Regions from separate parts of the Streptomyces sp. NPDC025784 genome, predicted to be linked through region 2. Evidence: riboswitches for the same ligand, from Rfam matches in the RefSeq annotation. Region 2 holds a riboswitch; each other region holds the start of a gene.
The links. A riboswitch is a leader RNA that binds a small molecule or an ion and turns the genes downstream of it on or off. The one in region 2 is predicted to bind cobalamin.
Positions count from the first base shown of each region.

Region 1: linked by a shared signal. The riboswitch ahead of ACZ4IF_RS34120 (ribonucleoside-diphosphate reductase subunit alpha) and the one ahead of ACZ4IF_RS26095 (cobalamin biosynthesis protein) in region 2 are both predicted to bind cobalamin.
Region 3: linked by a shared signal. The riboswitch ahead of nicT (Nickel transporter NicT) and the one ahead of ACZ4IF_RS26095 (cobalamin biosynthesis protein) in region 2 are both predicted to bind cobalamin.
Region 4: linked by a shared signal. The riboswitch ahead of ACZ4IF_RS30480 (CbtB domain-containing protein) and the one ahead of ACZ4IF_RS26095 (cobalamin biosynthesis protein) in region 2 are both predicted to bind cobalamin.

Region 1 is NZ_JBVHMN010000019.1:94,131-99,272, forward strand. Features, by position in the region: gene ACZ4IF_RS34120 (ribonucleoside-diphosphate reductase subunit alpha) at 1-2,257, opposite strand, end outside; cobalamin riboswitch at 2,393-2,531, opposite strand; gene ACZ4IF_RS34125 (GNAT family N-acetyltransferase) at 2,606-3,130, opposite strand; gene mctP (monocarboxylate uptake permease MctP) at 3,378-4,976, opposite strand; gene ACZ4IF_RS34135 (DUF3311 domain-containing protein) at 4,973-5,142, opposite strand, start outside.
Region 2 is NZ_JBVHMN010000012.1:67,822-72,963, forward strand. Features, by position in the region: gene ACZ4IF_RS26075 (class II aldolase/adducin family protein) at 1-354, opposite strand, end outside; gene ACZ4IF_RS26080 (lysozyme) at 551-1,300, shown strand; gene ACZ4IF_RS26085 (inorganic phosphate transporter) at 1,478-2,731, shown strand; gene ACZ4IF_RS26090 (hypothetical protein) at 2,744-2,965, shown strand; cobalamin riboswitch at 3,230-3,370, shown strand; gene ACZ4IF_RS26095 (cobalamin biosynthesis protein) at 3,481-4,443, shown strand; gene ACZ4IF_RS26100 (cobyric acid synthase) at 4,493-5,142, shown strand, end outside.
Region 3 is NZ_JBVHMN010000001.1:1,027,397-1,032,538, reverse strand. Features, by position in the region: gene ACZ4IF_RS04470 (YcnI family copper-binding membrane protein) at 1-242, shown strand, start outside; gene nicT (Nickel transporter NicT) at 336-1,439, opposite strand; cobalamin riboswitch at 1,468-1,671, opposite strand; gene ACZ4IF_RS04460 (Cys-Gln thioester bond-forming surface protein) at 1,922-3,292, opposite strand; gene ACZ4IF_RS04455 (single-stranded DNA-binding protein) at 3,590-4,060, opposite strand; gene ACZ4IF_RS04450 (GTPase) at 4,235-5,142, opposite strand, start outside.
Region 4 is NZ_JBVHMN010000015.1:222,118-227,259, forward strand. Features, by position in the region: gene ACZ4IF_RS30470 (acyl-CoA dehydrogenase family protein) at 66-1,247, opposite strand; gene ACZ4IF_RS30475 (CbtA family protein) at 1,719-2,489, opposite strand; gene ACZ4IF_RS30480 (CbtB domain-containing protein) at 2,512-2,733, opposite strand; cobalamin riboswitch at 2,772-2,912, opposite strand; gene ACZ4IF_RS30485 (histidine phosphatase family protein) at 3,058-3,636, shown strand; gene ACZ4IF_RS30490 (four-helix bundle copper-binding protein) at 4,002-4,376, opposite strand; gene ACZ4IF_RS30495 (nuclear transport factor 2 family protein) at 4,470-4,862, opposite strand; gene ACZ4IF_RS30500 (LacI family DNA-binding transcriptional regulator) at 4,959-5,142, opposite strand, start outside.

The DNA of each region.
Region 1 (5,142 bases), on a different contig from region 2:
GGGTCGCCGGGCGCGAGCGCAGGTAGTACGTCGTCTTGAGGCCCTGCTTCCAGGCGTACGCGTACATCGAGGAGAGCTTGCCGATCGTCGGTGTCTCCATGAACAGGTTCAGCGACTGCGACTGGTCCAGGAACGGGGTGCGCGCCGCGGCCATGTCGATCAGGCCGCGCTGCGGGATCTCCCACGCCGTGCGGTACAGCGCCCGGACCTCGGCGGGGATCCACGCGAAGTCCTGCACGGAGCCGCTGGAGTCGCGCAGCGCCTCGCGGGTGCGCGCGTCCCAGACGCCGAGTTCCTTGAGGTCGGCGACCAGGTAGGAGTTGACCTGGAGGAACTCGCCGGAGAGCGTCTCGCGCTTGAACAGGTTGGAGACCTGCGGCTCGATGCACTCGTACACGCCCGCGATGGACGCGATGGTGGCGGTCGGCGCGATGGCCAGCAGCAGCGCGTTGCGCATGCCGACCGCGGCGATGCGTTCCCGCAGCGCCGCCCAGCGCTCCGGCCAGGTCAGCTCGGCGTCGAAGTGGTCGGGGTGCAGCACACCGCGCGCCGTACGGGTCTTCTCCCAGGCCGGCAGCGGGCCGTTGCGCTCGGCGAGGTCCGCGGAGGCCTCGTACGCGGCGAGCATGATGCGCTCGGCGATCCGCGTGGACAGCGCCTTCGCCTCGGCCGAGTCGAAGGGCAGCCGCAGCTTGAAGAAGACGTCCTGGAGGCCCATCGCGCCGAGGCCCACCGGGCGCCACCTGGCGTTGGAACGGCCCGCCTGCTCGGTCGGGTAGAAGTTGATGTCGACGACCCGGTCCAGGAACGTCACGGCCGTGCGGACGGTCTCGTCCAGCCGCTCCCAGTCGATGTCGCCGTTGCCCACGAAGGCACCGAGGTTGACCGAACCGAGGTTGCAGACCGCCGTCTCCCCGTCGTCCGTGACCTCCAGGATCTCGGTGCACAGGTTCGAGGAGTGGACGGTGTGGCCCGGCTCGGCGGTCTGGTTGGCGGCGCGGTTGGCGGCGTCCTTGAAGGTCATCCAGCCGTTGCCGGTCTGCGCGAGGGTGCGCATCATCCGGCCGTACAGATCGCGGGCCGGGATGGTCTTCCGGGCGAGCCCGGCCTCCTCGGCCTTGCGGTAGGCGGCGTCGAACTCGTCGCCCCACAGGTCGACCAGCTCCGGCACGTCGGCCGGGGAGAACAGCGACCAGTCACCGTTCTCGTTCACCCGGCGCATGAACTCGTCCGGGATCCAGTGCGCCAGGTTCAGGTTGTGCGTGCGCCGGGCGTCCTCACCGGTGTTGTCGCGCAGCTCCAGGAACTCCTCGATGTCGGAGTGCCAGGTCTCCAGGTAGACGGCCGCAGCGCCCTTGCGCCGGCCGCCCTGGTTCACCGCGGCGACCGAGGCGTCGAGGGTCTTCAGGAACGGGACGATGCCGTTGGAGTGCCCGTTCGTGCCGCGGATGAGCGAACCGCGCGAGCGGATGCGGGAGTACGACAGCCCGATGCCGCCCGCGTGCTTCGAGAGCCGGGCCACCTGGTGGTAGCGGTCGTAGATGGAGTCGAGCTCGTCCAGCGGGGAGTCGAGGAGGTAGCAGGACGACATCTGCGGGTGCCGCGTACCGGAGTTGAAGAGCGTGGGGGAGGAGGGCAGGTAGTCGAGACGGCTCATCAGCCGGTAGAGCGCGGCGACTTCGTCCACGGAGCGGACGGTGTCGTCCTCGGCGAGACCCGACGCCACCCGGAGCATGAAGTGCTGGGGCGTCTCGATCACCCGGCGGGTGATCGGGTGGCGGAGCAGATAACGGCTGTGCAGGGTGCGCAGACCGAAGTAGCCGAAGCGGTCGTCGCCCTCGACGTCGACGAGCGCGTCGAGGCGGGCCGTGTGCAGGCGGACGAACTCCGCGGTACGGTCCGCGACAAGACCCTCGCGGTGGCCGACGGCGACCGACTCGGAGAAGGACGCGACGCCCTGCGAGGCGGCCTCGGCAGCGATGCTGATCGTCAGCAGCCGGGCGGCCAGCCGCGAGTACGCGGGGTCCTCGGAGATGAGTCCCGCCGCCGCCTCGGTGGCCAGCTCACGCAGCTCCGCCTCGTCGGCCCGGGCGGACCGGCCGCGCAGCGCGGCCGCCGCGACCCGGCCGGGGTCGGCGTCGGGGAGGTCGGCGGTGAGATCGGTCAGGATCCGCAGCAGCGCGGTACCGGGACCGTCCGTCTCCACCGGGGCCTGCTGCGCTGACGCTGAAGCCGGATCGGCTGGCGCGATGGTCACGTGGGGCTCTCCCTCGCTCGGCACGGGGCCTGTCGGGAGGCACGGAGGCACACGGGGGCGCCGGCCGGAGGGCAGCACACCGCGTCCACCGGCCCATTCCGCGAGGCCCGGACGTCGTCGGCACCCGGGCCGGACGGCCGGGGTGCGCTGTCGGCAGGTCCTCGGACTGAAGCCAGCGCGTGCAGGCGGAGACGCGAACACGCACAAGTACACCGTTGCGGGACAGTTCCGGATTCGCACCGGATTCCCCTGCGGCGACAGCGAGCATGAGCATACATCTTGTGCCGGGCTGCGGGACCACCCCCACATGTTGTGTCGTGTCGGCTTCGGAGGGTGGCAGAAGAGCTGTCAGAGCGTCAGTTCGTAGGTGAGCAGCCGGATGTCGTCCAGTTCCGGGATCGGGTTCCAGTCGCGGTCCGGGGTGCGGGTGAAGCCGAGGCGCTCGTAGATCCGGTGGGCGGCGTGCATGGAGTGCTGGGTGGACAGCACGATGCGTACGCAGCCCTCCGTGGCCCGTGCGCGGTCGACGCAGGCGCGGACGAGTGCCTCCCCGGCACCCCGGCCGCGTGCCTCCCGGGCGACCGCGAGCATGCGGATCTCGGCCTCGCCGGGGCGGGCGATGTCGGCCATGGCGCCGCCGCGCGGCACGAAGGTCACCCCACCGAGCAGCCGCTGCGTGCCGGGCGTGGATCCGCGTTCGACCGCGACGAGCACGTCGGCCGCGGCGGCGCGCTTGGCCACGTCCCGCAGCTCTCCCAGGTACGCGTCGCTCTCCCCGAAGTCGAGCAGCCCGTCGCGGAGATAGGCCTGGGCGGTGATCTCGCCGAGGCCCGGGTACTCCTCGGGATGCGCGACGCGGATGACTGTGTCCATGCGCACAGTCTGGGGGAGATCGCGGGGGAGGGCCGCCGAATTCCCGGGGGCGGGGCAGCGGCGCCGGTCGGCCCCGCCGGATCCGGTGGAGTCGTCGGCCCCGGTGGAGTCGACGGACCTCACGGCCCGGGCGGGCCCCCAGGTCCGGGCGGTGGGGCCTGCCGCCGTACGACGGCAGGACGGCGGGCGCGAAAAGACCGCGGCGCCCCCCTGACCGAGGGGCGCCGCGGAGTGTGGAACCGCCGGGTCAGTGGGCCGCCACCGGCAGCTCCACCTCGACCCCCGGGTCGCCCGCGTCCGCCGTGTAGTCCTCGGCGGACGTCTCGTCGACGCCGTCCGGGGCCTTGAACGCACGCAGCGCGAACGTGAGGACGACCGTCACGACCACGTTCAGGGTGAACGCCGTGAAGCCGATGTAGCCGATCTCCCCGATGCCGGGGATCTCCTTGGCGCTGCCGCCGAAGTGCTTCTGCGTCGGCGAGGCCACCCCGTACGCGGCGATCGTGCCGTAGAGCATGCCCACGGCCCAGCCGGCGAGGAGCGCCCAGCGGTGGAACCAGCGTGTGAACAGGCCGCCGACCAGGGCCGGGAAGGTCTGCAGGATCCAGATGCCGCCCAGGAGCTGGAAGTTGATGGCGACCGTCTTGTCCATGGTGAGGACGAAGACCAGCGCGCCCACCTTCACCAGCAGCGAGACCAGCTTGGAGACCTTGGTCTCCTGCTGCGGAGTGGCGTCCGGCTTGATGAAGTCCTTGTAGATGTTGCGCGTGAAGAGGTTCGCGGCGGCGATCGACATGATGGCCGCGGGGACCAGCGCGCCGATGCCGATGGCCGCGAAGGCCACACCCGCGAACCAGTCCGGGAACATGTTCTCGAACAGCTGCGGGATCGCGAGCTGGCCGTTGGTGACCTTCACCCCGGCCGCGATCGCCATGAACCCGAGCAGCGCGAGCAGGCCCAGCATCAGCGAGTACAGCGGGAGGATCGTGGTGTTGCGGCGGATCACCTCGCGGCTGCGGCTGGACAGCGTCGCCGTGATCGAGTGCGGGTACATGAACAGCGCGAGCGCCGAGCCGAGCGCGAGCGTGGCATAGGTCCACTGGCCCGCCTCGGGCGGCACGAGCCCGCCCGCGCCGGCCGCGGTGTACTTGTCACCCGCCGCCTTGAAGATCTCGTCGAATCCGCCCAGCTTGATCGGGATGTAGATGATGGCCACCGCGATCACGATGTAGATCAGGGTGTCCTTCACGAACGCGATCAGGGCCGGGGCGCGCAGGCCCGAGGAGTAGGTGTAGGCGGCCAGCACACCGAAGGCGATGAGCAGCGGAAGGTCCTTGACGAACCAGTTCGTGTTGTCGCCGCCGCCCACGCCCATCACGTCCAGGACGGCCTGGATGCCGACCAGCTGGAGCGCGATGTACGGCATGGTCGCCAGGATGCCGGTGACCGCCACGGCCAGGGACAGGCCCTTGGAGCCGAAGCGGCCGCGCACGAAGTCGGACGTCGTCACGTATCCGTGCTTGTGGGACACCGACCACAGGCGCGGCAGGAAGGTGAAGATCAGCGGGTAGACCAGGATCGTGTACGGCACGGCGAAGAAGCCGGCCGCGCCCGCCGCGTAGATGGCGGCCGGTACGGCCACGAACGTGTACGCGGTGTACAGGTCGCCACCGAGCAGGAACCAGGTGATCCAGGTTCCGAACGACCGTCCGCCCAGTCCCCATTCGTCGAGGCTGTGCTCGTTGTCGGCCTTGCGCCAGCGCGCGGCCAGGAACCCTACGACCGTGACGGCCAGGAAGAAGAAGATGAAGACGCCGAGTGCGACGCCGTTGACGCCGTCCTTCATGCTCCGGCACTCCCCTCGGCGGATGCTTCGGCACCCTCGGCGGAGGCCGGGGCGCCCTTGGTGGAAGTGCGGGTGGCGGCGGAGGCGCGGACCCGCTGGTCACGCCGCCACAGCTGGTACGCGACCATCGTGAGCGCCGTCGAGATGAGCACCCACGCCATCTGGT
Region 2 (5,142 bases):
GACGACGGCGACGGCGTCCGTGGCGCGGTAGATCGCGAGATGCATCGGCAGCTCGCTCGTCGGCAGCAGCGAACCGAGCACCTGCCGCCCGTCGAGGCCGACGCCGACGACGTCCTCCGGCGCGAGACGGTCGTACGGCACTCCCGTCGGCGTGACCAGGACGGTGTCGCCGACCCGGACCGAGACGTTGCCCGACGTTCCGACGACCAGCCCGTCGGCCACTGTCCGACGGGCCGTCGCCACGAGCTCCTCCCAGGCCCGCGCCACCGCGTCCCCCGCGCCCCTCGCGTCCCGCGCACCCGCGGCCTGTGCTTCCTCCCGCACGTCCCGTGCGTCCCGCCGCTGTTCAGCCATGCCGCGATCCTGCCAGCAGGCGACCTCGCCGTGTCGCGGGCGAGGGCACTTTAGGCCGGAGCCCACGCCTCCGTAAGGGCGCATATGGGCACGGATCACCCTCCGAGGCGGATTGGCCGGTGATCGACCTCTGATCACCGATCTTCCAGTAGCCTCTGGGGGATTTGTCGTACACGTCGCCATTCCGGGGGGAAATATGGCCCGTGATCACAAACCACTCCATCACCATGTCCGCGCCACGGCCGCGACGGCCGTCGTGGCGGCGCTCACCGCGGCGGGCACCGCCCTCACCGCGCTCCCGGCGAGCGCCGCGGGCAAGCCCAAGGGGCACGACGTCTCCTCTCACCAGAAGAACGTCGACTGGCGGAGCGCCAGGGCGAAGGGCGCCCGGTTCGTCTACGTCAAGGCGACGGAGTCCCACACGTACCGCAACCCCTACTTCAGCCGGCAGTACAACGGCGCGCGCAACGCGGGCATCCTCCGCGGCGCCTACCACTTCGCGGTGCCGGACAAGTCCTCCGGCACCACCCAGGCCGCGTACTTCGTACGCAACGGCGGCGCCTGGCGCGCGGACGGCTGGACGCTGCCGCCCGCGCTGGACATCGAGTACAACCCGTACGGCAAGCGCAAGTGCTACGGCCTGAGCAAGGCCAGGATGGTGAGCTGGATCAAGGCGTTCAGCGACGAGGTCAAGCGGCAGACCGGCCGCCGCCCGGTGATCTACACGACCACGCACTGGTGGAACACCTGCACCGGCGCCAGCCGGGCCTTCGGCGCGAACCACGCCCTGTGGCTTGCGCGCTACGACTCCGCGGACGCCGGCGCCCTGCCGGCCGGCTGGTCCTACTGGACGTTCTGGCAGTACGACAACAGCGGCAGCCTGCCGGGTGACCAAAATCTCTTCAATGGGTCCATAACCGGACTCAAGAGGCTCACCCGAGGCTAGACACTGGTAGCGGAGCCCGATATTCCGCCTGCGTTCGAGGAACGAGGGACCCCTCCGGCACAAACGGAGGGGCATCCCACCGATTGAGACACCCCACAGCCTGCCTCAGTTCATCTTCCGTTCACCCAGGTTGCTTACGGTCCACATGCCACTGACGTCCAACAGAAGCCTGGGTAAATGGAACACATCACGCTCCTCCTCGGAATCGTGATCGTCACCGCTCTCGTGTTCGATTTCACGAACGGTTTCCACGACACTGCCAACGCGATGGCGACGACCATCTCGACCGGCGCTCTCAAGCCCAAGACGGCGGTGGCCATGTCCGCCGTGCTGAATCTCGTCGGTGCGTTCCTCTCGGTGGAGGTCGCCAAGACGATCTCCGGCGGAATCATCAACGAAGAGGGCATACGCACCGAAGTGATCTTCGCGGCGCTCGTCGGCGCCATCCTGTGGAATCTGCTGACCTGGCTCCTGGGTCTGCCCTCCAGCTCCTCCCACGCACTCTTCGGCGGCCTCATCGGTGCCGCCGTCATGTCGGCGGGCTGGTCGTCGGTGAACGGTTCGACCGTCGTCACCAAGGTGCTCATCCCCGCGGTGGCCGCGCCGATCGTGGCCGGAATCGCCGCCATGCTGGCCACCCGGCTGACCTACCGCATCGGCGGTCGCGTCGAGGAGAAGGCGACCGCCAAGGGCTACCGCGCCGGCCAGATCGCCTCCGCCGGCCTGGTCTCCCTCGCCCACGGCACGAACGACGCGCAGAAGACGATGGGCATCATCACCCTGGCCCTGGTCACCGGCGGCGTCATCGCCCCCGGCTCGAACCCTCCCACCTGGGTCATCGTCTCGGCCGGTATGGCCATCGCGCTCGGCACCTACCTGGGCGGCTGGCGCATCATCCGCACGATGGGCAAGGGCCTCACCGATCTCGCGCCGCCGCAGGGCTTCGCCGCCCAGACCAGCGCCGCGACGGCCATCCTGGCCTCCTCGCACATCGGCTTCTCCCTCTCCACCACCCAGGTCTGCTCCGGCGCCGTGATGGGCTCGGGCCTCGGCCGCAAGGGCGGTGTGGTCCGCTGGTCGACCGCGACCCGCATGTTCGTGGCCTGGGGTCTGACCCTGCCGGCCGCGGGTCTGGCCGGTGCCTCCGCCGAGTTCCTGACCAAGCAGGGCACCTGGGGCATCGTCCTCACGGGCGTGCTGCTGGTCGCCGGCGCCGGCGTCATCTGGACGCTGTCGCGCCGCCAGCCGGTCACCGTCGACAACGTGAACGACGTCGACGCCGAGCCCGCCGGCGTCGTCACCACGGCGATGGCCGCCGTCGCCGTGCCGCCGGCCGGCCCGGTCACCGCGGCCGACACCGAGCTCAAGGCCACCATCCCGGTGCCGGACCCCGGCCCCTCCGCCGAACCCACCCGCCCGGCCACGGTGTAAGGAACGAACAGCATGAACATCGACTGGGCAGCTCTCGGCTCCGTCTTCGGAGTCAGCCTCGGGGCCACCGTGGCACTCGTCGGCCTCTTCACCCTCGGCATCGTCGGCCTCTCCAAGCGTGAGTCGGCGTCCGCCCGGGGCGACTCGGCGGCCCTCGCGGTCACCGGCGCGTACGCCTGCTTCGCGGCCTGCGCGGCGGCCGTGGCGTACGGGATCTTCATCATCGTCTCCTGACACGGGCGACGCTCTGCCGCACGAAGGGCGGGTACGGGACACGTAGTCCCGTACCCGCCCTTCGTCGTGCCGGGGCCCTCCGGCGCGAGGGGACGACAGGCGGACGCGCGCGGCGGGATGCGTTCCGGGTCGTCGGAGGGCGGTCCGCGGGCCTGTGCAACGGCCCCGGAGAACGGCGCAATTCGGTCTTGGCGGGCAGCCGGGCGTGGTGGCGGTGTGGGGCTCAGCACACTCTCTCCTCGCAGGTCAACAGCAAGTTGACGGCTGTTCTCGCCCCGTGGTGGACTGCCGGAGCCAAGTACGGCGGCAAGAGAGGAAGCCGGTGCAAGTCCGGCGCGGTCCCGCCACTGTCACCGGGGAAGAGATGTCCCGGGAGCCAGGAACTCTCACCGCCGGTCTCGTCGAACCAGGGCGTGGACACCCTGAGTGAGGACATGTCGCCATGCACGGCTGCCCAAGTGCTCTGCGCAGGACGCGAACGACGGTTGAGACCGACCTGACGGCCGGCTGAACCGATGCGTGCCGATCGCGTCTTCGCGTACGGCGCCGCCGCCGGCCTTCTCGGCGACCTGCTGCTCGGCGATCCTCGCCGGGGGCATCCGGTCGCCGTGTTCGGGCGGGCCGCGGGCGCCGTGGAACGGGTGTTGTGGCGGGACGACCGCGGACGGGGTGCGCTGCACGCCGCCGTGTGCGTGGGCGGTGCCACCGCCCTCGCCGCCCTCGCCCACCGTGCCGTCCGGCCCTCCCCCGCCGCCTCCGTCGCGCTGACCGCCGCCGCCACCTGGGCCGTCGTCGGCGGCACCACACTCGGCCGTGAGGCACGGGCGATCGGCTCGGCGCTCGCCACCGGCGACGTGGAGGTGGCCCGGGAACGGCTGCCGCACCTGTGCGGGCGCGACCCCCAGGCGCTGGACGCCGACGGGATCGCGCGGGCCGTCGTCGAGTCCGTGGCCGAGAACACCTCCGACGCCGTGGTGGGAGCCCTGGTGTGGGGTGCCGTCGGCGGTGCGCCCGGTCTGGTCGCCTTCCGCGCCGTGAACACGCTCGACGCGATGGTCGGACACAAGTCGCCCAAGTACCGCCGGTACGGCTGGGCTTCGGCGCGGCTCGACGACGTCGCCGGCTGGCCGGGGGCGCGGCTGACCGCCGTGCTCGCGACCGTCGCCGGTGGCGCCCCGCGCAGCGCCGCCCGCGCCTGGCGCACGGATGCCCACAAGCATCCGAGTCCCAACGCCGGTCCGGTGGAGGCCTCGTTCGCGGGGGCGCTCGGGGTGCGGCTCGGCGGGACGCTCTCGTACGCGGGCCGGGTCGAGCACCGGCCCGTCCTCAACGGCGACGGCCGTGCGGTGGCCGTCGCCGACATCGAACGGGCCGTACGGCTGTCGCGCCGCGTGGGCTGGCTGGCGCTGGGCGCGTGCGCCGTCGGGCGGACGCTCGTCGGGCGCGCCGCCGCTCGGCGGAGAGGGGCCGGGGCATGACCGGGGAGGGGTACGCCATGGATGCCGGAGCGCGCGAAGGAGCAGTGTCATGAGCGGCGGACTGCTGATCGCCGGGACGACCTCCGACGCCGGCAAGAGCGTCGTCACCGCCGGGATCTGCCGGTGGCTGGTGCGACGGGGCGTCAAGGTCGCGCCGTTCAAGGCGCAGAACATGTCCCTCAACTCCTTCGTCACCCGTGAGGGTGCCGAGATCGGGCGCGCGCAGGCCATGCAGGCGCAGGCCGCGCGCGTGGAGCCGACCGCGCTGATGAACCCCGTGCTGCTCAAGCCGGGCAGCGACCGGAGCAGTCAGGTCGTGCTCATGGGCAAGCCCGTGGGCGAGATGAGCGCGCGCGGCTACCACGGGGGCCGCCAACAGGCGCTCCTCGGCACGGTCCTGGACTGTCTGGCCGAGTTGCGGGGCACGTATGACGCGGTGATCTGTGAGGGGGCCGGCAGCCCTGCCGAGATCAATCTGCGGCGCACCGACATCGTGAACATGGGCATCGCCCGCAACGCGGGGCTGCCCGTGCTCGTCGTCGGCGACATCGACCGCGGCGGTGTGTTCGCCTCGTTCTTCGGGACCGTCGCGCTGCTGTCGCGCGAGGACCAGGCGCTCGTCGCCGGGTTCCTCGTCAACAAGTTCCGCGGCGACGTGTCGCTGCTGGAACCCGGTCTCGACATGCTGAAGGACCTCAC
Region 3 (5,142 bases), on a different contig from region 2:
GCCCGGCGCCGCTGCTCTCGCTCACCGCCGAGAGCGCGGGCGGGGCGGGCTCCGGTGAGGGGTCGTCCTCGGCGTCCTCGTCGGCGCCGGCGTCGGAGTCGACGGCCAAGGCCTCGACGGCGAGCGACAAGAGCAGTGACTCGACCGCTCGCGGCCTGGGCGTCGCCGGGCTGGTCGTGGGTGTCCTCGGGCTGCTCGCCGCAGGGTTCGCCCTCGCCCGCGGCCGGAACGCACGCTCCTAGTCGCCGCGCGGCGCCCGCGACCGGAACGCGCGGGCTCGCCCCCTGCGCGGCTGCCGCCCCGCCGGTTCCGGCCGGCGGGGCGGCAGCTCGGCGTCAGCTCCCGTCGGCGGGGCGGACCGCCCAGCGTTGCTCGACCTTGGCGAGCCGCCAGTACGCCACGGCCGCCGCCCAGACGACGACGAACAGTCCGACGATGATGTAGCCGACGTTGTCCAGGTCGAGGCCCGCTGTCCAGCCCGTCACCGCATCGCTCAGTTCGAGCTTGTCGTGCAGGACACCCACCAGCTCGATGGTGCCGATGAAGAAGGCCACCGCGATGGACAGGCCGGTGATGGTGAGGTTGTAGAAGACCTTCCGGACCGGGTTGGAGAAGGCCCACTGGTAGGCGAAGTTCATGAACGTGCCGTCCAGGGTGTCGAACAGGCTCATCCCCGCGGCGAACAGCAGCGGCAGGCAGAGGATCGCGTACCAGGGCAGCCCGGCCGCGGCGCCGCTGCCCGCCATCACCATCAGCGTGACCTCGGTGGCGGTGTCGAAGCCCAGGCCGAACAGGAAGCCCAGCGGATACATCTGTCCCGGCCGGGTGATGGACTTCGTGAACCGGCCGAGGACGCGATTCATGAACCCGCGTGAATTCAGGTGCTGTTCGAGTTCGGCCTCGTCGTACTCGCCCGTGCGCATCGCCCTGAACACCCGCAGGATGCCGACGAGCGCCACCAGATTCAGGGCCGCGATCAGGTAGAGGAACGACCCGGAGACCGTGGTGCCCATGACACCGAGCACCTGATGCGTGCTGGAGCCCTCGTTCATGATGCGCCCGGCCAGCTGGGTGCCTCCGGCGATGAGCGCGGCCAGCAGGACCACGACGCTGGAGTGCCCGAGCGCGAACCAGAAACCCACCGACACCGGTCGTTCGCCGTCGGCCATCAGCTTCCGGGTGGTGTTGTCGATCGCGGCGATGTGGTCGGCGTCGAAGGCGTGCCGCATGCCCAGCGTGTAGGCGGTGACGCCGAGGCCGATGCCGAAGGCCCTGGACCCGACCTCGTAGTGCTCGGGCACCACGAGCAGGAACAGGACGCCGAAGGCGACGACATGCAGGCCCGCGATCACGGCGAGGAGCACGGCGGTCCGCACCGTGTCCTCGCGCCGCCAGCGGAACGTGGCGGGGGAAGGGGACGACTGCGTGGGCAGGGTCATGCGGTCACGCTCCAGCACCTCGTGGATCACTTCGTGAGATGCCGTGGCCGGTCTCCTGGCTGACGGGTTCGCGCGTCCGCCCCTGCCTTCCCGGCCGTACGGCCAGTGGCGCCGCCCGAGGAGGGCGGCACGGGACGGAAACTCCCCGATCACAGTGGCGAGGGCCGCTCCGGCCTGGGCCCCTGAGGGGCCGTCACCGGTCTTCCCGAACACCACGGCCCGACAACCGTAGGGGTGGCCCGGGCCCGCAGCAAAGCCGGGCGCCCGTGCGGGTATCGAAGATCACAAACGGCTGCCCGCGGCGCGGGACCGCCCGACCCGGGGCCGGGACACGTCCGGCCGGCCGGTGGAGCGGTCCTTCAGCAAGGCCCGTGAGCCCGGGCGCCCGGGGTGAGCCGGGGCCACGGGCTCACAAAGCCGCCCTGAGTACGGTCAGCCGCTGTCGAGCCGTCGAGGTGCCGGGCGGCTCAGTCCTGCGCGGCTCAGTCCTGCGTGGGTGACTTCTTGCGGCGGACGAGGACCACCGCGGCGCCGCCGATGACGACGAGGGCGATGGCGATCCCCGCGATGACGGGTGTCGCGTTCGAACTGCCGGTCTCGGCGAGATCGCTGTCGCCGGCGGACGTGCCGCCCACCGAGGCCGGGCTGGGCTCACTGACCGTCTGGGTCGAGATGTCGTTCGCGCTGCCCTGGGTCTTGCAGTCGAGGACGCCCTTGAACCGCTTCTGGAAGCCGTTCGGACCGGTGATCGTGAAGTCGTACGCCTGGTCCTCCTGGAGCGGAATGGTCACCGTCCCGGACGCGTCCGCCCCGATGGTGTGCTCGCTCCCCATCAGCTCGAAGGTGAACGGCTCGTCGCCCTCATTGGCCGCCGTGATGTCCACGCCGCCCTCGGCGCAGTTCTTCTTGGCGGACAGAGCCGGTATGGCGCCCTTCTCGGCCCAGTCGGCGGTCGCCGTCGCGGAGACCGTCGACTCGCTGGAGCCCGCGAGGATCTGTGTCTGGCTGCGGGTCTCGGAGGTGAAGGCACGGCCGACCGGCACGGTCGTGGAGGCCTGCACCGTGAGCGCGGCCGAACCGTCCGCGCTGTCCTTCGGCACGTCGAAGTAGACGTGGCCGCCGTCGACGGCGGACGTCACCGGCTTGCCGTCCTTGTCGACGATCTTCACGCCGGAGGCTGCGGCGTCCGCCGGGGGCGCCACCGCCACACTGTCCGCGTTGGTGTGCACCGTGACCGGGCCGAGCCGCTCGCCGGCATGACCGGAGACCGCGGGCGGGGTGAGGTTCAGCGAGGCCTTGGGCTCGGGAAGGTTCCGCGCGCTCTTCTGCAGGTAGTCCGCGAGCTTCTGCGCGCCGGGGTCGGCCGCGTCCACGTCGGCGCCGTCCGAGTACCGCCAGATGGCCACCTGCGTACCGGCGGCCGCGTCCTTCTCCGTGAGGCTTGCGACGCCGGCCTTCGCGGCGAGGGCCGCGAGGTCGTTCACCTGCGGGTAGGAGTTCTGCAGGATCCAGCGGATCTTGCCCGCGTCCTTGTTGGCGCCCAGCGACGTGCCGCTCCAGGGCGTCTCCTGGTACTTGGCGTCCCGCTGGGTCGGGTTGTGGAGGTCGACGCAGTAGGTCTGCAGCATGCCGCCGTCGTCGACGGACATCTCGAACAGACCCGCGGAGACCCACGAGTCCTCGCCGTGATCGTGGATGACGGCGGAGCCGTAGGTCTTCAGGTCGCCGATGGTGGCGGTCGCGCCACCGAGGCTCTGCGGGGTCTCGTCGGCGGCGGCCGTGCCGGCGGTGGCGAGCGCCCCCGCGGCGACGAGACCCGACACCAACGTCGCGGCGGTGAGACGGGCTGTCACCCGCCCGCGCGCGAACGACGCAGAGAACGAACGAAACACAGAATTCCCCTTCGCGCAGGACCCGTTGATGTGGGGGAAGGTCCCGCCAGCAGAATCAGAAGCCCCGTGAGCTATGCCCGGCATCCTAAAGACGCGGCGCACCACGCCCCCCGGTCATTCCATCCGATAACCGATCCGACTCGGAATCGTTATCGCTCACCTGCTTGTGAGCTGCGCTTATCGACAAATCCACGATGGCGGATCGGTTCGAATTCGCCGATAAGGCGCACTTCGGTCAGATCGCGTGGGTCTCTGACATCACGTCACACCAACTGGTTCGGCCCGCTGTTGGGAGGCCGCGTCCGGAGAGGCGGGTGAGAGGGTGTCCCAACTCGGTTCAGGCCGCGACGGCGAGACCGGTCCCGCGTCCCCCTTCGACGGCCTGCGGAAGGCCGAAGTGCCGCGGGACAGGTCGTGTCCGATCGCCGTCGCGTCGACCTCCGCGGACGTCCAGCTCTGGCCGTCCCGCGTCTCCGTACGGACCTTCAGCCGCCCCTGGACGAGGACCGGATCGCCCACGGACACGGACGCCCCCACGTTCGTCGCGAGGGACTTCTTCGCCCACACCGTGAAGAAATTGGTGTGCCCGTCGACCCACTCGTTCTTCTCGCGGTCCCAGTAACGCGAGGTGACCGCCAGCCGGAACCGGGCCGACGCCCCGGTCGGCGCCTCCCGGTAGACCGGTTGTGTCGCGACGTTCCCCACCACGCACACCGTTGTCTCGTTCATGCCCGAACCCCTCTCCCGTGCGAATGCGTCCGACGCGGCGACCGCTGCGCTGCTGCGGTCGCCGCGAGTTCAGACTGCCTCCGCCGGGCCGGGCCCGCCGGGCCCTGTGGGCCACCGGCCGATTGTGGACAACCGCCTCACGCGAAGGAGTGGCAGCAGTCCGGCACGATGCCGTTACCCGACGGAGGCCGGCGCCGCCCCCGTCACCCGCCCGTACTCCTCCCGGACCTCCCGGTACCGCAGCAACTCCGCGGCCAGGGGATCGAGCACACGGGCCCTGCCGCATCCGGTGGCCGCCTCGCGCAGCCGCCGTTCCGCCTCCTGCCCGTAGCGCCGGGCCGGCCCGCGGGCCGCCATTCTGCTGCCCCACTCGACGAGCGGGCCTCCGACGATGCCCGCCACCATCAGCAGCACCGGCACCCCGAGGTTCGGCGACATCACCCCGACGATCTGCGCCACCAGCCACAGTCCGCCGACGATCTGGAGGATCGTCATCGACGCCTGCGCGAGCACGGCGATCGGCCACCAGCCGGGCCGCGGCGGACGCCTCGCCGGAGTCGTGGCGCGCGCCGCCATCTCGTCCAGGGCCTCGGGCAGCCCGTGCGCCCCTCTCGCGGCGGCCTCGCGCACCGCCAGGGACCAGGGGGCGGGCAGTCCGTACGCCGCCCGGTCCGCGACCACCCGTACGGCCTGCTCCACGCGCTGGCGTGCCGTGGCCTCCTCGTCCGCGGGGTCGCGCACCGGCAGACGCGCCGTCTGGGAATCGCGCCGCTCCTGCGTCCACCGCCACAGCCGCAGCCAGGGCGTGCCGCAGGCGCGGTTGGCGTTGCGGCGCCAGGCGCGCTCGGCCGCCTCCCCGGCCGCGACGGCGCCCACCGCGTCCGCGAGCCGGTCCGAGAACTCGTCGCGGGCCTCCTCGCTGAGCCCGACACGCCGACCGGTCACGTACGCCGGGCGCAACTGCGTGGCGGTCGCGTCGACATCGGCCGAGACGCGGCGCCCGGGCGCGTTGCGCCGGGTCACGAACTGGCCGAGGACCTCCCGCAGTTCCCCCACGCCGTCCCCGGTGAGCGCGGACAGCG
Region 4 (5,142 bases), on a different contig from region 2:
CAGGTCACGGAGCGGGGACCGAAGAGTCCCGGGTCGCCCGGGAACGTGCTCTCCACCGTGTCAGGCTAACGCCGGACCCGGGGCATCCCCAGTCCGATCCACGAGATGATCTCGCGCTGGATCTCGTTGTTGCCGCCGCCGAAGGTGAAGATCACCGCGGAGCGGTAGCCACGTTCGAGCTCGCCGTGCAGGACGGCTCCCGCGGAGCCCTCCTTGAGCACCCCGGGCGCGGCGACGATCTCCATCAGCCAGGCGTACGCGTCGCGGCGCGCCTCGGAGCCGTACACCTTGACCGCGGAGGCGTCCTGCGGGGTGAGGGTGCCCTCCTGGACGGCGTTCACCATCTTCCAGTTGAGCAGTTTCATGGCGTCGAGCCGGGTGTGGGTCTGCGCGAGCCGGCGGCGCACCCACGGGAGGTCGGCGACGCGGCGGCCGTCGGTGAGCTTGGTCTCCATGGTCCAGCGCTGCACGTCGTGCAGGGCCCGGATCGCCATGGTGCCGTGCGCGGCGAGCGTCACGCGTTCATGGTTGAGCTGGTTGGTGATCAGCCGCCATCCCTTGTTCTCCTCGCCGACCCGGCGGGTGACGGGGACCCGGATGTTCTCGTAGTAGCTGGCGGTGGTGTCGTGCGAGGCGAGTGTGTTGATCAGCGTGCACGAGTAGCCGGGGTCGGAGGTCGGCACCAGGAGCATGGTGATGCCCTTGTGGGGCGGCGCGTCGGGGTCGGTGCGGACGGCGAGCCAGACCCAGTCGGCGGTGTCGCCGTTCGTCGTCCAGATCTTCTGCCCGTTCACGACGTAGTCGCCGTCGCCGTCGCGGACCGCCTTCGTCTTCAGCGCGGCGAGGTCGGTGCCGGCGTCGGGCTCGCTGTAGCCGATCGCGAAGTCGATCTCGCCGGAGAGGATCCTGGGCAGGAAGTGGGACTTCTGCTCCTCCGTCCCGAACTGCATGATCGTCGGGCCGACGGTGTTGAGGGCCATCAGGGGCAGGGGCACGCCCGCCTGGGCCGCCTCGTCGAAGAAGATGAACTGTTCCATGGGGGTCAGCCCGCGCCCGCCGTACTCCTCCGGCCATCCGACGCCGAGCCAGCCGTCCGCGCCCAGACGTCGGACGGTCTCGCGGTAGAAGCGCTTCTGCGAGGCGGGATCGGCGTACCGGGCGTAGGCGTTGTCGGGCACCAACTGGGCGAAGTAGTCGCGCAGTTCGGTGCGCAGACGCTGCTGCTCCGGCGTGTATTCGAGATGCACGGCGCCTCCTGTTGCCCGGTGCCCGAGCTGGTTCTCCCGGCTGGTCGGCGCACAGAGTAGAACGTGTTGCAGAACTTGGGAATGCTGATGACGCGTCAGAGGAATTTCCCGTGCTCCCCTTCGGCGACCACCGCCACTCCTTCCCCGGGGCCCGATCACCGGGCCCTGGGGCCTCTCGGCCGATCACCGTCTCTCCGGCGCCTCTTGTCCGATCACCGGGCCCCGGGCCCGTTCGGCACGCACCGCCACCACCACGGCACCGGCGATCATCACCGCGCCGAGCGGGAGGCCGCGTGCCCCCCGTGCCGCCCTTGGCCCGCGCCGCCGACGACAGGGAGATCGACGAGCACTTCGACGTCGGCCTCACGGCGCTGCTGGACGGCTTCGAGCTGCTGATCCGGCCGGCCTGACGTCCGGTGCACGCAGGAGGGCGGCCCCGGTCGAGGACCGGGGCCGCCCTTCCGTCACCGCTCAGTGGGCCACGGGAGTCGCCCCCGCGGTGACCTCCTGTCGGCCTCCGGCGGCCGGCTTAGGCGCCAGCACCCGTTCGGCCAGGAACCCGAAGACGAGCCCGAAGGCGGTCCACAGGGTCAGCTGGATGGCGAGGGCCGCGAGCCGGAACTGCCAGAGCAGGGTGCCCGAGAAGTCCTTCGGAACCTCGTTCACGGCCGGCAGGAACGCGTAGGCGAGACCGATCGTGAGGACGAAGAACGCGCCCCCCGCGATCGTCGCGTTCCAATTGCCCAGGCGCGGCGCGAGGCGCTTGCCCAGGATCACGGTCGCGACGGCCAGCAGCACGCTGAGCACCATCATCAGGAAGTACAGGGTCGTGCGCTTCCCGATGGTGTCGGGATCGCCGACCGACGGCGGGTTGGCCGGGTACTTCAGGAACGGCACGACATAGACCGCGAGCAGGCCCGCCACCGACAGCAGCAGCGCGCTCGCCCGCGGCCCGAAGCGGCCGATCCTGCCGAGCGCGAAGCAGTACGCGAGAGCGGCGATACCGCCGAACGCGACCCCGTAGACGAGGACGCCGGTGGCCAGGCCGCCGGTGGACTGCATCGTGCGGGACACCGCTTCCACGCCGTGCTCGTGCGCGTGGGAGTGCGCCTCTTCGTAGCCGATCGCCGAGTCGACGCGCGGCTCGCCCAGGAAGTAGGCGACGACCAGGGCGAGCAGGCCCGCGGCGAGTCCCGCGAGCATGCCACGCACCAACAGGTTTCTTACGATTGCGGAATTCATCGGCTCGTACGTCCCGTGGTCGTCAGTGGCACGGGAAGCCGAGCAGGTGGCGGGCGTCGTGGACCCACTCGTGGACGTTCTCGCCGGACACGACTGCGGTGGCGCCCTGTTCGGCGCCGACGAAGTAGAGCAGGACCAGCATCAGGATGCCGAAGAAGACCGCCCAGGGGGCGATCGCGCCGATCGGCAGCTTGGCGGGTACCGCGGTGGGTGTGGCGGTCGGCTGAGCGACGGACTGCGCCATGGGGCAGAACCTCCTGGGGAACTCGCGTCCCATTCCGGTGGTGCACTGGACGACAGCCGCGGGTCTGACTTGCCCTGCCCTCACCGCCCCTGGCGAGGGGGGGTCGTGCTGGGCTTACAGTGGCGCGACCGTGCCGGATTTCCACCGGGCTTCCGCCGAGCCGTCGTCGATTTCGACGCGACGGTACCGCGTCGGCGGGTTCCGGCCAAGGGCGCACGGGGGAGCACGGGGTGCGCCCCCACGGACCGGGTGTGCGGCGGATTCCCTTGCCCCATAAGGCTTTTCGGGCCGGCGGACACCACGAGAACCCATGAGAGTGAGGACATGACAAGTCGAGTGATCTTGATCTCAGCCGCGCTGGGCGCCGCACTGCGCGAGGCCCGCTTCGACGACGGACGTCCGCTCGACGCGTCCGGACTGCGGCTCGCGCGGGCGGCTGCGGGACAGCTGCCGGCCGCGGAGCGGCAGTGGGTCTCCCCCGCCGTGCGCTGTCGTGCGACCGCCGACGCTCTCGGTCTCGAAGGCGCCCCGGACGCACCGGAGTTGGCCGGTCTCGACGTGGGCCGCTGGCGCGGTGCGACTTTGGCGGAGGTGAGCGCGCAGGAGCCCGAGGCGGTGGCGGGCTGGCTGGCCGACCCCGGGGCCGCGCCGCACGGCGGCGAGTCGGTACGGGCGTTCTGCGACCGGGTGGCCGGCTGGCTGGACGGCACCGCGCAGGCGTCGGGCCGGACGGTCGCCGTGGTGGAGCCGGAGGTCGTACGGGCCGCGCTGGTGCGGGTTCTGGGTGCGCCGGACGCGGCCTTCTGGCGCGTCGACGTACCGCCCCTGACCGCCACGGAGTTCAGCGGGCGATCGGGGCGCTGGAACGTACGCGCGGGGCGTCCACTGGCGGAGCCGGGCTGATGCGCCGGCCGGAATTCCGGTCGCCGGCCGATGTTCCGGTCGTCCGCCGGAGTCCCAGGCATCCGCCGGAGTTCCCGCCGTCCGCCGGAGTTCCAGGCATCCGCCGGAGTTCCAGGCATCCGCCGGAGTCCCAGGCATCCGCCGGAGTTCCCGCCGCCCGCCGGAGTCCCAGGCATCCGCCGGAGTTCCCGCCGCCCGCCGGAGTCCCAGGCATCCGCCGGAGCGCCGTTCCCGGCCCGGACGTTCCGGTCCCGTCCCGTCGTGCCGCTCCCACCCGCGCCCGGGCGGGCCGGCGGACGGCTTCGCGCGGCGCTCGGCCCACAGCGTCCCGCACGGCGCGCGGCGCCGGACGGCCCCTGCCGCCCTCAGCCCAGGACCGCGAGGAAGTCCGCACACGCCTGCGCGCACGCACGGCACTCCTTCGCCGCGTCCCGCGCACCGTCGTACTCGTCGAAGACGAGGGCGCCCTCCAGGCAGACGTCGCGGCACCATTCCACCTGGGAGCGGACAGCGGCCTCGTCCCGGTGCGTCCCCTCGGACAGCACCAGGCAGGTCGCGTCGCACACTTCCGTGCACTGGATGCCCTTGCGGCGTACGCGATCCTGCTCCTCGGGCCCGTCCGGATCCATGAGGCTCGCGCGCAGCGCACAGACCCTGGCGCACTCGGTGCACGCCTGGGCGCAGGCGAAGCGGTCCTCCAGGAACCGGATGAGCTCCTGCCGGGAAGTCGTCGATGTCACCACGCGCGGGTAGCCGCGCGCCTTCGCGTCAAACCCGTCCGCGGCGTCCGGAACACGGCCCTGTGCGCCCGGTGCACACCGGGCCGCCCGACGTCACGCGCCGGCCGCCTCCTGGGCGATCCGGTCGAACTGGGCTCCCATCGCCTCGGAGAGCGCCTGGGCGGCGGACAGCGGGCGGACCATGACCATGAAGTCGTCGATCTTCCCGTCCTCGTCGAAGTGGAGGAAGTCGCAGCCGGTGATCTTCTTGTCGCCGACCTTCGCCTCGAAGACGAGCGCGTGGTCGCGGCCGTCCGCGCCGCCGATCTCGCGGACGTAGTGGAAGTCGGTGAAGACGCGCGTGACGCCGCGGAGGATGGCCGCGGTGATCGCCTTCCCGGGGTAGGGCTTGAAGGCGACGGGGCTGTGGAAGACGACGTCGTCGGACAGCATGTCCTCGACCGCGGCGAGATCACCGGCCTCCACGGCCTTGCGGAAGGAATCCATCACGCCCACCTCATCCTCATATCCATACTCAACAAATTGACTATTCGTCGATCACACTAGCCATGCGACGGGGCGCCGTCCAGCCTCGGCGGTCGTTCAGCCACCCCCCGGAGCGGCCGTGGTGCCGCGCACCACCAGATTTGGAGCGATGACGGTCTCCTCCCCCCGGCCGGTCTCCTCCCCCGGGCCAGGCCCCTCGGACGACCGGCCGCCGGAGGCCGCATCGCCCTCCAGACGTGCGAGGGCCCGGCCGACCGCCTCCCCCGCGAGCCGGGGGATG